Regions from separate parts of the Rhodoferax sp. GW822-FHT02D07 genome, predicted to be linked through region 3. Evidence: predicted binding sites of a transcription regulator. Region 3 holds the regulator's gene; each other region holds the start of a gene.

Region 1 (3,214 bases), on a different contig from region 3:
CCACGCAAAACCGGCTGCGCGCGCGCCTGCCGCGTACCGGTCCGTTGACCGGCTGGGTCCGGCGCGAGGGGGCGGACACCGTCTTGCGCGTCTGGATGGAGGTGGACAACGCGCAGGCCGACACGGCCGTGGGCGCCATGACCTTGCTCTCGGTCGGAGGCCAACGCACGGTGCAGGCCTGGCCGTTGGTGAGCAGCCCGCTGGAGGGCTTGGTGGGCGTGGCGCAGGATGCGACACCCGACCAGAGCATCGTCTACGCGGTGGCCGACCTGCGGGTGCCGGCTGACTGGCAGGGCGCCATCACCGTGGCCATGGTGAGTCTGCACCGCATTGCCGCAGATGCTCCGATGGAGCCGCCAGCCGCCCCGCTGCACTGGCCCGACGTATGGGGCCAGCCGCTTACGGTGGAAGAGGTCACTGGCAATGCCGGGCGCAGCCCGGTACCCGCTGTGCCCCCGTCCTTTGAGGCGGCTCTGGCCGATCACCGCCAAACCCTGGCGCAGGCCAGAGGAGCTGCGGGCTGGGAACTGGCGCCTACCGGCATCGCGGTGCCCCAAACCGCTGTGGGGCACGGGGTACTGCAGCCCCAGCCGCTGGACCTGACGCTGGACGATGCCATCGCCCTGTTGCGGCCACTGGCCGCCCTGGTGCGGGAGCAACGCGATGTGGCCCTGCGCGCGCTGCCCGGCACGCTGTCGCGCCAGCGCCGCAGCCTGCGCTGGATGCGCGACTGTGTGCTGCGCCTGCAGGGGCGCTTGCTGGTGCCGCAGGGTGGCTTGCGCTTTGTGGCCGCCACCTGCCGCCACCCCGGCATCACCGAGCTGGAGGCCGCACGCAGCGACCACGTGTTGCAGCAACTGGCCCAGCATCAGCGCCAGGCCCCCGCGTCCTTCATGTGGATGCTGGGTGACCAAATTTATGCTGATGCACGCGCCGGCCTGGCCTCTGGCAGCTCGCCCATCGAAGCGCTGCTGCCGCGCTACCGCGAGGCCTTTGCTTCGCCCGGGTTCAAGCAGTTGGCCCGCAGCCTGCCGCTGTACATGGTGATGGACGACCACGAGATCGCTGACAACTGGAGCCGCGACGAAGAGCGCCTGGGTACGCCGCGCGCCGTGCTGACGCGCAATGCGCTCAGCGCCTTTGCGGCCTTCCAGCGCGCGCACGGCCCGGCGCCCATGGGGCCGCAAGGCCACGACGGTGTGGTGTCGCATGCGGACGCGGCCTTTCTTTCGCTCAACACCCGGGTGCACCGCAGCCGCGCGCTGGAGCCCAAGCGCCGCCTGCTGGACCCGGGCCAGTGGCAGTTGCTGCAAGACTGGCTGCTGCAGGAAGAGGCGCGCGGTGCGCACGCCAAGTTCATTGCCACGGGCTCCGTGCTGGCGCCGGGGCTGGTGCAAGGGCAGGGCTGGCCCTCGCCGCGCTGTACCGACAACTGGCAACTGGTGGAAACCGAGCGCCAGCGCGTGCTCGACTTCATCGCCGAACAGCGCATCCGCAACGTGGTCTTCCTCTCGGGCGATTACCACTGCGCGGCCAGTGCCACCATCACCTTCAGCCACAGCCCGGTCAAGGCCTATGCGCTCGTAACCCCGGCTTTGCATGCGCCCCTGCGCTTTGCCAACGTGGCTGCGCATGACATGCTGGCGCAGGAAACCGTACCGCTGGCGGCTGGGCAGGCGCAGATCAACGCCCAGGCATGGAATGGCGATGGCTGGCTGGAGTGCGCGCTGCAGCCCTTGGCGGGCGGCGGTCAGCATCTGCGTGCCGCTTTCCGCATGCAACGCTTTGATGTGGCTGAGCCGGACCACCGGGTAACGGAATGGGAGTTGCGCTGAGCTAGGTTGGTGCCCGGCGCTGGCCGCCGGGCTTGAGATAGGTCAAACTGGGGCCATGGTGGCGGGACGGCTGGCTTTTCAGGCCTTGAAATTCGTGCCTCCTGCCCCCAAGCTGAGAGGCATCCAATATTTTCGTCGCGGAAACTCCAATGCGCATCGACAAACTGACCACCAAATTCCAAGAGGCCCTGAGCGAGGCCCAGACCCTGGCCCTCACCCATGACAACGCCTACATTGAGCCTGTGCACGTGCTGGCGGCGATGATTCGCACTGACGACGCCCCCAAAGCGCTGATGAACCGCGCTGGCGTCAACGTCGCCGGTCTGCTGGCCTCGGCCGAAGCCGCCATCAAAAAGCTGCCCCAGGTGCAAGGCCACGAGCAGGTGACCGTGGGGCGCGACATGGTGTCCCTGCTCCAAGCGGCCGAAAAAGAATCCATCAAGCGCGGCGACCAGTTCATTGCGGGCGAGCTATTCCTGCTGGCTGTGGCCGACCACAAGGGCGACGTGGGCAACATCGCCCGCGCCAACGGCCTGACCCGCAAGAGCCTGGAAGCCGCCATCGAGGCCGTGCGCGGCGGTCAGAATGTGAACAGCGCCGATGCCGAAGAGCAGCGTGAATCGCTCAAGAAGTATTGCATCGACCTGACCGAGCGCGCCCGTCTGGGCAAGCTGGACCCGGTGATTGGCCGCGACGATGAAATCCGCCGCGCCATCCAGGTGCTGCAGCGCCGCACCAAGAACAACCCTGTGCTGATCGGTGAGCCCGGCGTGGGCAAGACCGCAATTGTGGAAGGCCTGGCCCAGCGCATCGTCGCCGGTGAGGTGCCCGACAGCCTGAAGGGCAAGCGCGTGCTGAGCCTGGACATGGCTGCTTTGCTGGCTGGAGCCAAGTTCCGTGGCGAGTTTGAAGAGCGCCTGAAGAATGTGCTCAAGGATCTGGCCAAAGACGAAGGCCAGACCATCGTCTTCATCGACGAGCTGCACACCATGGTGGGCGCCGGCAAGGGCGAGGGCGCCATGGACGCCGGCAACATGCTCAAGCCCGCGCTGGCGCGCGGCGAGCTGCATTGCGTGGGCGCCACCACGCTGGACGAATACCGCAAATACATCGAAAAAGACGCCGCGCTGGAGCGCCGCTTCCAGAAGATTCTGGTCGGCGAGCCCACGGTGGAGGCCACCATCGCCATCCTGCGCGGCCTGAAAGAGCGCTACCAGGTGCACCACGGTGTGGACATCACCGACCCGGCCATCGTGGCCGCGGCTGAGCTGAGCCACCGCTACATCACCGACCGCTTCTTGCCCGACAAGGCTATCGACCTGATCGACGAAGCCGCCTCCAAGATCAAGATCGAGCTGGACTCCAAGCCCGAGGTCATG
Region 2 (3,214 bases), 110 kb from region 3:
GGCCTGCTGCAGGCGCATCATCACCGCGTCGGCAAAGCCGCGCAGCAGCATGACGATACCCAGGATCATGTACATGATGCCGATCTTCTTGTGGTCGATGCTGCAGATCCAGTCGCGCCACAGCGTGCCCCAGAGGCGGAGCTTGGTAATGGCGGCCAGCACGGCCAGGCCGCCCAGCATCACGGCGATGAAGGTCCACAGCACGATGGGTTCGTGCGCCATGGGCACGACATCCCAGTTCAGTCGGCCCAGGGCCCAATGCGATTCGGTTACTACGGGTGAGTTGGACATGTTCATCAGTCTCTTATGCGCGGATCATTGGCTGGAGAGGTTACGGTCATATGCCGTGGCGTGGCGCGCTTCAAGGGCGGCCACCACTTGGGTCGCGTTCTGCGGGGTGCAGACGTCCTGGGGCAGGTTCAGGCCGGCCGAGCGCATGTAGGCTTGGCCGCCCTTGGCGTCGACGGACATCATGTGGTGCATGCACATCTTGCCGTCTTCGACGCAGCGGTTGAGCACCTTGTCATACAGGCCGTCTTCCACACGGGCAAAGCGCTGCACGGGATCGCGCTCGCTGGGCTTCACCAGGTTCAAGTAGGTGGCGCTGTCCAGGGCCTTGCCTTCGGTCTTGGCCTGCTTGACCCACTTGTCAAAGTCGTCTTCGCTCAGGCCATGGAACTTGAAGGTCATGCCCGAAAAGCCCGAGCCGCTGTAGTGCGAGGACATGCCGGGGAACACGCCGGGGCGGTTGATCACGGCGTTGAGCTCGGTCTGCATGCCGGGCATGGCGTAGATCATGCCGGCCAGGTCGGGCACGTAGAAAGCGTTCATGGTCGACGTGGCCGTCAGCTTGAACAGGATGGGGCGGTCCACCGGGGCGGCCAGTTCGTTGACGGTGGCAATGCCCTGTTCGGGGTAGAAGAACAGCCATTTCCAGTCCATGGCCACGACCTGCACCTCCAGCGGCTTGATGTCGTCGGGCAAGGCGCGCTGCGCGTCGATGCGGTCCAGCGGGCGGTAGGGGTCGAGCTTGTGGGTGCCGATCCAGGTCAGCGCGCCCAGGGCGATGATGATGAACAGCGGCACCGTCCAGATCACCAGCTCCAGCGTGGTGGAGTGGTGCCACTCGGGGTCGTAGTCGGCTTCGGTGTTGGCGGTGTTGCCCTGGCGGTACTTCCAGGCAAAGAACAGGGTGAGGGCGATGACCGGCACGATGATGATGAGCATCAGCAGCGTGGCGGTGATCACCATCTGGCCCTGCTGGGCGGCGATGTCACCGGCCGGATTGAGGACGACGGCCTTGCTGCAACCGGCCAGAAGGGCGGTCATGGCCAGGGCGGCCAGGCAGGCGGGCCTGCGGAGTTGCTTGGTTTTTAGCATGCTGAAGGCGCAACAAAATGCGCTTAGGTGTAAACGCGGGTTGACGTAATGCCTGCAATGTAGCTGGACTAGCAAATTTGTCGATTGGACATTTTGTCCAAGATCAAGCGCGCGGCAAAGCCGGGTTGACCCGCGGCAAGGGACCGCAGGAACCCAGAAGCCGGTCTTTTTTGCCACGATGTGGAAAATCTTCTCCATATCGCAGGAAATCAGGGTTTCCCTGTGGCCTTGGCGGGTCCAAACGGGGCTGTGCGGGTGTAGAAAGGAGCCATGGCCCGTCAGTGGCCTTTTACCCAGTATTCAGGAGCGAGAGATATGGTGAGCCAAGGTTCTGCGGCATTGTCCGCACCCGGCATTGAGAGTTCGGTATCGTTGGCAAACGCCCATACCGACGAGGATGTGACCCCGAATGAAATCGCCGTGGGGGTGATCATCGGGCGGTCTTCCGAATACTTCGACTTTTTTGTCTTCGGCATTGCCAGCGTGCTGGTGTTCCCGTCGCTGCTGTTTCCCTTCCTCTCCAAGCTGGATGGCACGCTCATGGCGTTTGCCATCTTTTCGCTGGCCTTTGTGGCGCGCCCCATCGGTACCGCGCTGTCCATGGCTGTGCAGCGGCGCTGGGGGCGCGGCACCAAGTTGACCATCTCGCTGTTCCTGCTGGGCGCCAGCACGGCCGGCATCTCCTTTCTGCCCAGCTACGCCTCGGTCGGCACTACCGCCATCGTGGCGCTGGTGGTGCTGCGCATCGGCCAGGGCTTGGCCCTGGGCGGTACTTGGGACGGCCTGCCCTCGCTGCTGGCCATGAGCGCTCCTGAAGACCGGCGTGGTCGTTACGCCATGATTGGCCAGCTGGGCGCACCGGTGGGCTTTGTGCTGGCAGCCAGCCTGTTTGCCTACCTGCTCAGCAGCCTGAGCACCACCGAATTTCTGGCCTGGGGCTGGCGCTATCCCTTCTTTGTAGCCTTTGCCATCAACGTGGTGGCCCTGTTTGCGCGCCTGCGTTTGGTGGTGGGCCAGTCCTACGCCGAGCTGCTGCAGCAGCGCGAGCTGCAGCCCGTGCCGGTGACCCAAGTGCTGCGTGACGAAGGCCACAACGTGCTGTTGGGCGCTTTTGCCGCGCTGGCCAGTTTTGCGCTGTTCCACCTGGCCACGGTGTTCCCCCTGTCCTGGATTGCCATGTACTCCGACCAGCCGCTGACCGACGTGCTGGGCGTACAGATCGTGGGTGCGGTGCTGGCCGCGGGGGCCATCTGGCTCTCCGGCTGGCTGGCCGACCGCGTGGGGCGCCGGCGCCTGCTGGGCGCCATGGCCGTGCTGATCGGTCTGTTCAGCCTGGTGACGCCCTGGCTGCTGGGCGCGGGCGTGGTGGGCAACAACGTCTTTCTGCTGCTGGGCTTTGTGTTGCTGGGCCTGTCCTACGGCCAGGCTTCGGGCACGGTGACGGCCAATTTCTCCACCCAGTACCGCTACACCGGTGCGGCTCTCTCGGCCGATCTGGCCTGGCTGCTCGGCGCAGGCTTTGCGCCGTTGGTGGCGCTGGGCCTGTCGTCCCGCTACGGCCTGGGTGCAGTGTCGCTGTACCTGCTGTCAGGCGTAGTCTGCACGCTGGCGGCCCTGCGCATCAACCGGCTGATCGAGAGCAAGCAGTAAGCCTCTCCTTGTCTGCTACTGAATCAGTAGCTGGCCGCGCAGATTCCACGGGGGCTGCGCGGCTTTTCTTTGCCTGAATCTGGCGATACTACGGGCTGGTGGCCTCTGGCAAGCCCACGAGCTCGAAGCGGATGGTCACCGCGTCCTGCACTTGCAGCGCGCCCATGGCCAGGCTCAAGGGCGT
Region 3 (3,214 bases):
CTACGACGCCGAGCGTGGTGAGCCGCGCGGCGCGCGCTCGCGCAAGGCTGACCTCAGCTCCCTGAATCTGGGCTCGTGTGTGGACTGCAGCCTATGCGTGCAAGTCTGCCCCACGGGCATTGATATCCGTAACGGCCTGCAGTACGAGTGCATAGGCTGCGGCGCCTGCGCGGATGTCTGCGACACGGTCATGGACAAGATGGGCTACGCCCCTGGCCTGGTGCGTTACTCCACCGAACACGCCGTGAGCGAACACTGGAGCCGGCGCGAGATCCTGCGCCATGTGGTGCGCCCGCGGGTGCTGGTCTATGGCGGCATCCTGCTGGCCGTAGTGGTGACCATGCTGGTGAGCTTGGGCCTGCGCACGCCCTTCAAGGTCGATGTGGTGCGTGACCGGGGCACGCTGGCGCGCATCGTGCAGGGCGGGCGCATTGAGAACGTATACCGCCTGCAGATCATGAACGCCACTGAACAGGATCTGGATTTCCGCATCACGGCCACTGGTCTGGAGGGCATCAGTACCTTGCTGGACACGCCCACTGTGGCGGTTGGTGCCACGGAGTCACGCTGGGTGGCGGTGCGGGTGCAGATTCCGTATGAGGGGGCCGTAGCCGGTTCCCATTCCATCCAGTTCCAATTGGACAGCACCGGCGTTGCCGACCAGGTTCACGAGAAGTCGGTATTTATCGTTCCCCGCTAGGTTTCTACCAGGAGTTTTTATGACCAGCACCGCTACACCCGAAGCCCAGCCCTGGTGGCGTTTTGGCCACGTCTGGCTGGTCCTGTCCGGCCCTGCCATTGTGGTGGTGGCCGGCTTTGTCACGATGTACCTTGCAGTGTCCGGCGCCGATCCGGTGGTGGACGAAAACTATTACCAGAAGGGGCTGGAAATCAATCGCACGCTGAGTACGCAAACGGTAGCGCCGGAGAGCCTGGCACCGTCCATGCAGGCGCGCAACCATGCAGCGACAGGCCTGCGCCCGGTGTCGCCAGGGGCCAAGCCCTGATGTAGGGGATGGGCGGAGAAAGAGGGGGAGCTGCCCGAGGGAGGGGGCCTCAGTTGCAGACCTTGGGGTTGACGATGTCCTTGAGCGCTTCGGTGTTGACGATGCGCACGTGGCGTTGCTTGACCTCGACAATGCCATCGTCCACGAACTTGGAGAAGGTGCGGCTCACGGTTTCGAGCTTGAGGCCCAGGTAGCTGCCGATCTCTTCGCGTGTCATGCGCAGCACCAGTTCATGTTGCGAGAAGCCACGTGCGTGCAGGCGCTGCACCAGGTTGAGCAGAAAAGCGGCCAGACGCTCCTCGGCCCGCATGCTGCCTAACAGCAGCATGACGCCGTTTTCGCGCACGATCTCGCGGCTCATGATCTTGTGCACATGGCGCTGCAGGGCGTTCACCTCGCGCGAGAGTTCCTCGATGCGGTCAAAGGGCATGACGCAGACTTCAGCGTCTTCCAGCGCGATCGCGTCGCAGGTGTGGTGGTCGTGGACGATGCCATCCAGGCCCATGACCTCGCCCGCCATCTGGAAACCAGTGACCTGGTCGCGCCCGTCTTCGGAGGCCACGCAGGTTTTGAAGAAGCCGGTGCGGATGGCGTACAGGTTGGTGAAACGGTCACCATTGCGGAACAGGTTGCCACCGCGCTTGATCTTGCGCCGGCTGGCTACCACCTCGTCGATCTTGTCGAGTTCGCTGCTGTTCAGGCCCAGGGGCATGCACAACTCGCGTAGGTTGCAATTGGAACAGGCCACCTTGATTGCTTGAGCGCTCAAGCCCACCGGCGTGATCGGAATGGACGCGTGTGTGTCGGCAGCTTTGTTGGACGGGTTGGCGTGTTCAAGCATGGTGTTCCCCTGATGCAAATCAATTATCCGCCCAAGCATCGGCGATCTCCTTGATGTAGGTCAAGTGGGTGCAGTCCCGCTTACGGCACATTGGAGCTGCCAGTTTGGAGTATTCATGAACGCAGCCGCCCATGCAACCGTGCCCGTATCCGAAAGTCTGCTGACCCGCTACGATATTTCCGGGCCGCGCTACACCTCTTACCCCACGGCGGATCGCTTTGTGGAGGCCTTCTCGGCCGATGACTACGCCCAGGCCCTGGCCCAGCGGCGCAGTGGCGCGGCCGCGCTGGCGCTGCCCCTGTCTTTGTATGTGCACATTCCGTTTTGCGAGTCGCTGTGCTACTACTGCGCCTGCAACAAGATCATTACCAAGCACCATGACAAGGCCGCCACCTACCTGCGCTATCTGAGCCGCGAGGTGGATCTGCACACCGAGCGCATGGGCATGGGCCAGATGGTGAGCCAGTTGCACCTGGGTGGTGGTACGCCCACCTTCCTGAGCGATACCGAATTGCGCGAGCTTATGGCCATGCTGCGGCGCAGCTTCAACTTTGCGCCCGGGGGGGAGTATTCCATCGAGGTGGACCCGCGCACCATCGATACGACACGCCTGGACACCCTGGCCGAGCTGGGCTTCAACCGTCTGAGCTTTGGCGTGCAGGACTTTGACCCTGCTGTACAGAAGGCCGTGCACCGCATCCAGCCAGCCGAGCAGGTGTTTGCGCTGGTGGAGGCGGCGCGCGCGCGCGGCTTCGAGTCCATCAACGTGGACCTGATCTACGGCCTGCCCCAGCAAAGCCCCGAATCCTTTGACCGCACGCTGGCCCAGGTGACCACGCTCAAACCCGACCGTATTGCGCTCTATGCCTATGCCCACCTGCCTGAGCGCTTCAAGCCGCAGCGCCGCATTGCCACCGTGGCCCTGCCGGGTGCGGCCTCCAAGGTGTCCATGCTGTCGCGCTCGCTCGCGGCGTTCATGGGGGCTGGCTATGTCTATGTGGGCATGGACCACTTTGCATTGCCCGGCGATGCGCTGGCCGTGGCCAAGCGCCAGGGCCGGTTGCACCGCAATTTTCAGGGCTACAGCACCCAGCCCGATTGCGACCTGATCGCGCTGGGTGTCTCCGCCATTGGCCGCATTGGTGCAACCTACAGCCAGAACGCCAAGACCTTGGACGAGTACTACGACTACCTGGACCAGGGCCGCTTTCCTACCGTGCGCGGCCTGGCCGTCACGCGGGACGACCTGGTGCGCCGCGCCGTCATCATGGCGCTAATGTGCCAAGGACAGCTGCAGTTCGAGTCCATCAACCTGGCCTATCTGATCGACTTCAAGAGCTACTTTGCCCCGGAGCTTGAGGCGTTG
Region 4 (3,214 bases), on a different contig from region 3:
CCACGGCGTTGAGGATGACCGGGTTGAAAGGCTTGGTGAGGAAGTGGTCACCGCCCAGGCGCAGCGCGTCCACCTGCAGTGCCACATTGCTGTCTCCCGAGAGGTAGACCACGGGGGTGGACAGGAACTCGGCATGCTGGCGGATCACACGCGTGACTTCCACACCGGTGCAGCCGGGCATGTACATGTCCATCAGCACCAGATCGGGCTGGTACGAGGCCAGCGCGGTCAGCACGTCCTGCGGGCGCGTGATGGCCTGGGATTCAATATCGCTCTCGGACAGGGTGCGGCGGATCAGCGCGCTGGCGGTCTTGGAGTCCTCCACCACCAGCACGCGGTAAGGTGGCTCCTCCTCGTTGCTGCAGAGCTTGACGATGCGCGCCATGATGGCGGCGTGCTGCGTGCCAGTGGCAAAGCAGGCGTCGCAGCCCGCGCCCAGGGCCTGGTGCTGGCTCTCGAAATCCGTGCCCACGTTCAGGCCCATGATGTGGCTGGCCGAGAACTGCCCGCGCAGCGCCTGCACCTGGGCCACAAAGTCGGCCAGCACCCGGCCGCCGGCATCCACCAGCACCAGGGTCGGTTCGGGCGCAGCGGGCAGCGCCTGCGCACTGCCCACCAGATCCACCTGCACCTGAAAGAAGCCGACCTGGGCGACCAGGTCTTTCCACAGCGCGGGCGTATCAGTCACAAAGGCAATCTTTTTGGGCGGCGCCAAGGTGTTCAGCGAGGCGCCGTCTGGCGCCGGGTCCTGCACATGGCGGCGCTCGGCCTGCTGGGACGAGTGACCGCGCGCAAAGGCCTGGGCGCGGGCACCCAGCTCCTGCACCAGCGTGCCCACCTGCTGCCGGGCCTCGGGCGGCAGGCTGCCGCCGCCAGCAGGGTCCATGAGCTGGTCCATCAGCGCCAGTACCTTTTGCTCCAGCGCATGCGCGCTCTGGTGCAAGCCGGAGAGGCCGTGGCTTTCCAGGAATTGCGTGAAGCTGGAAACCGACACGGCAAACTCGACAAAGCCGTCCAGCCCGGTCTGCGGTGCGCAGGCCGACCATTTGGCGGCCAGCTCCTGGCAGCGCTTGGTCAGCTCTTCGGGGGTACAGGCCATGCGGTGTGCGGCGATTCGCCTAGCGGGCCGGCTCGCCCTGGAAGTTGCCGGCGCGCAGCGTCACCACCAGCGTGTCGCGCTGGCCCACGGTGGCCACCGGCTGGATGGGAGTGGATTCGTGAATCACGCGCGCATCGTCCAGCAACAGCAGAGACCAAGGCTCGACCAGGGTGAAGCGCTGGCCATTGGGCCCGGCGGCGTCAAAGACACGGGTTTCGCCGCCCTTGATGCCCGCGCGCCCGACCAAGAACACAGCCACCAGGTCCACGCCATCGCGGTGCGCGCCTTCGGGCGTGGGACGGCCTATGCCGTCGGTGGTGTCGATGCGGAACTGGTGCGCCTCGGTGTACCAGGGCTGGCGCCCCTTGAGCGCGCTGGCCACCTGACCCAGCCAGGCCAGCAGTTGCTGCCAGGCGGCTTGCGTCACCAGCTCGGGCTGCATGGGCTCGAAATGGCGCTGCATGCCGCCATGCAGGGCGTTGTATTCCACGGGCTGCCAGTGCGGGCGGTGCGGCGCCAGCGTCACGGCGGCACCCTCCACCACAAAGCAGGCATGGCGGCGGCGGCGGTAGCGGCCACCGTCGCGCAGGTAGTTGTCGGGGGGCAGCTCTTCCCACAGCGGGCGCCAGGCCAGCAGGGTGTCCAGGTTCAGCCCGGCCAGCGTGGCCACCTGCGCCGGTGCCACGACGGCATAGCCTTGGGTACGCAAGGTGGCGTCCAGGTCCTGGGGGGCGGCGATGGCGGGGGGCGGAAAAGAAAGCGTCATGGCGGGCATCAGCATACTGCCCTACAGGGGCTGCGCTGCATTATCGACCCAGAAGAGTGCATGGCGGCTGATGTGGGTCAAGACGCCCTGCGGCGCGGCTGGCTAATCTGGCGCATCCCTTTCTGGAGACGCCCCATGACCCTGACCGCACCTATCCCCGATACCCAAGACGCGCCCCTGCAATGGAGCGACGCGCTGGCCCTGGACATGCCCGTGATGGACGAAACCCACCAGGAGTTTGTGGCGCTGCTGGCCGAGGTGGTGCAGGCTCCGGATGCGCTGCTGCTGCCGCGCTGGGCCGCACTCATTGCCCACACGCAGGACCACTTTGACCGCGAAGACCAGTGGATGCGCGACACCGGTTTTGCCGCCAACAACTGCCACGCCACGCAGCACAAGATCATTCTGCAGGTGATGCGCGAGGGCGAGGCGCGCGGCCATGGCGGCGATCTGGCCGTGGTGCGCCAGATGGCGCACGAGCTGGGCCTGTGGTTTCCCCAGCATGCGCAGACCATGGACGCGTCGCTGGCACTGCACCTGCGTTCGGCTGGCTACGATCCGGCGACCGGCCAGCTGTCCCAGCCCGAACGCCTGCCTGCGCAGGCGATTCACGGGTGCGGCAGCGGTGGCTGTGCCCCCCACTGACCCCTGCCCACACCATGTCCATAGACCCCGCCGCCCTGCGCCACCGCCCTTTTGAAGACATCCTGGCCCTGCTGACGGGCACCACCTTTGTGGCGCTGGGGGTACTGATGTTCAAGCAGTTGGGCCTGCTGACGGGCGGCACGGCGGGCGTGGCCTTCTGGCTGCACTACGCCACGGGTTGGAATTTCGGCCTCATCTTCTTCGCCATCAACCTGCCTTTCTACGCACTGGCCTGGAAACGCATGGGCCGCGCCTTCACCTTCAAGACCTTTGCGGCGGTGGCCCTGCTCACGCTGCTGACCAATCTGCTGCCCCAATGGATGGGTTTCTCGCAGCTCCAGCCGCTGGCGGCCGCGCTGGTGGGCGGATCGCTCATGGGCACGGGCATGCTCATCCTGTTCCGCCACCGGGCCAGCCTGGGCGGCTTCAATGTGCTGGCGCTGTACCTGCAGGAGAGCCGTGGCTGGCGCGCCGGCCGCATCCAGATGGCGCTGGACGCCACCATCGTGCTGCTGGCCTTTGCCGTGACCGACTGGCAGCACATTGCCCTGAGCGTTCTGGGCGCCGTACTCCTGAACCAGACGCTGGCGACCAACCACCAAAAGGGCCGCTACATGGCGCACTGATCCAGGACTGTTTTAGGGCGAGCTCCCCACCGCTTGTCACCTAGGTTCCCCCGGCAGGCAGGGGCCGGCGCTACCATG

The links. Region 3 encodes FNR, which switches genes on or off when oxygen is low (the NO sensors DNR and NnrR bind a similar motif). Its sites were predicted from a motif close to TTGATNNNNATCAA; they were not measured.
Region 1: a site for FNR is predicted at 1,868-1,881, ahead of clpB (ATP-dependent chaperone ClpB). Genes of this name have one in related genera too.
Region 2: a site for FNR is predicted at 1,474-1,487, ahead of cyoA (ubiquinol oxidase subunit II). Genes of this name have one in related genera too.
Region 4: a site for FNR is predicted at 1,933-1,946, ahead of AC1RNN_RS18465 (hemerythrin domain-containing protein). Genes of this name have one in related genera too.

The regions. Positions count from the first base shown of each region.
Region 1 covers NZ_JBXAOD010000002.1:417,921-421,134, reverse strand. Annotated here, with positions in the region: gene AC1RNN_RS06635 (alkaline phosphatase D family protein) at 1-1,835, shown strand, start outside; gene clpB (ATP-dependent chaperone ClpB) at 1,985-3,214, shown strand, end outside.
Region 2 covers NZ_JBXAOD010000001.1:888,622-891,835, forward strand. Annotated here, with positions in the region: gene cyoB (cytochrome o ubiquinol oxidase subunit I) at 1-297, opposite strand, end outside; gene cyoA (ubiquinol oxidase subunit II) at 316-1,380, opposite strand; gene AC1RNN_RS04155 (MFS transporter) at 1,696-3,030, shown strand; gene AC1RNN_RS04160 (YceI family protein) at 3,119-3,214, opposite strand, start outside.
Region 3 covers NZ_JBXAOD010000001.1:780,032-783,245, forward strand. Annotated here, with positions in the region: gene ccoG (cytochrome c oxidase accessory protein CcoG) at 1-700, shown strand, start outside; gene AC1RNN_RS03680 (FixH family protein) at 720-1,007, shown strand; gene fnr (fumarate/nitrate reduction transcriptional regulator Fnr) at 1,057-1,776, opposite strand; gene hemN (oxygen-independent coproporphyrinogen III oxidase) at 1,964-3,214, shown strand, end outside.
Region 4 covers NZ_JBXAOD010000009.1:135,660-138,873, reverse strand. Annotated here, with positions in the region: gene AC1RNN_RS18475 (GGDEF domain-containing response regulator) at 1-1,099, opposite strand, end outside; gene AC1RNN_RS18470 (2OG-Fe dioxygenase family protein) at 1,119-1,865, opposite strand; gene AC1RNN_RS18465 (hemerythrin domain-containing protein) at 2,001-2,510, shown strand; gene AC1RNN_RS18460 (YitT family protein) at 2,525-3,136, shown strand.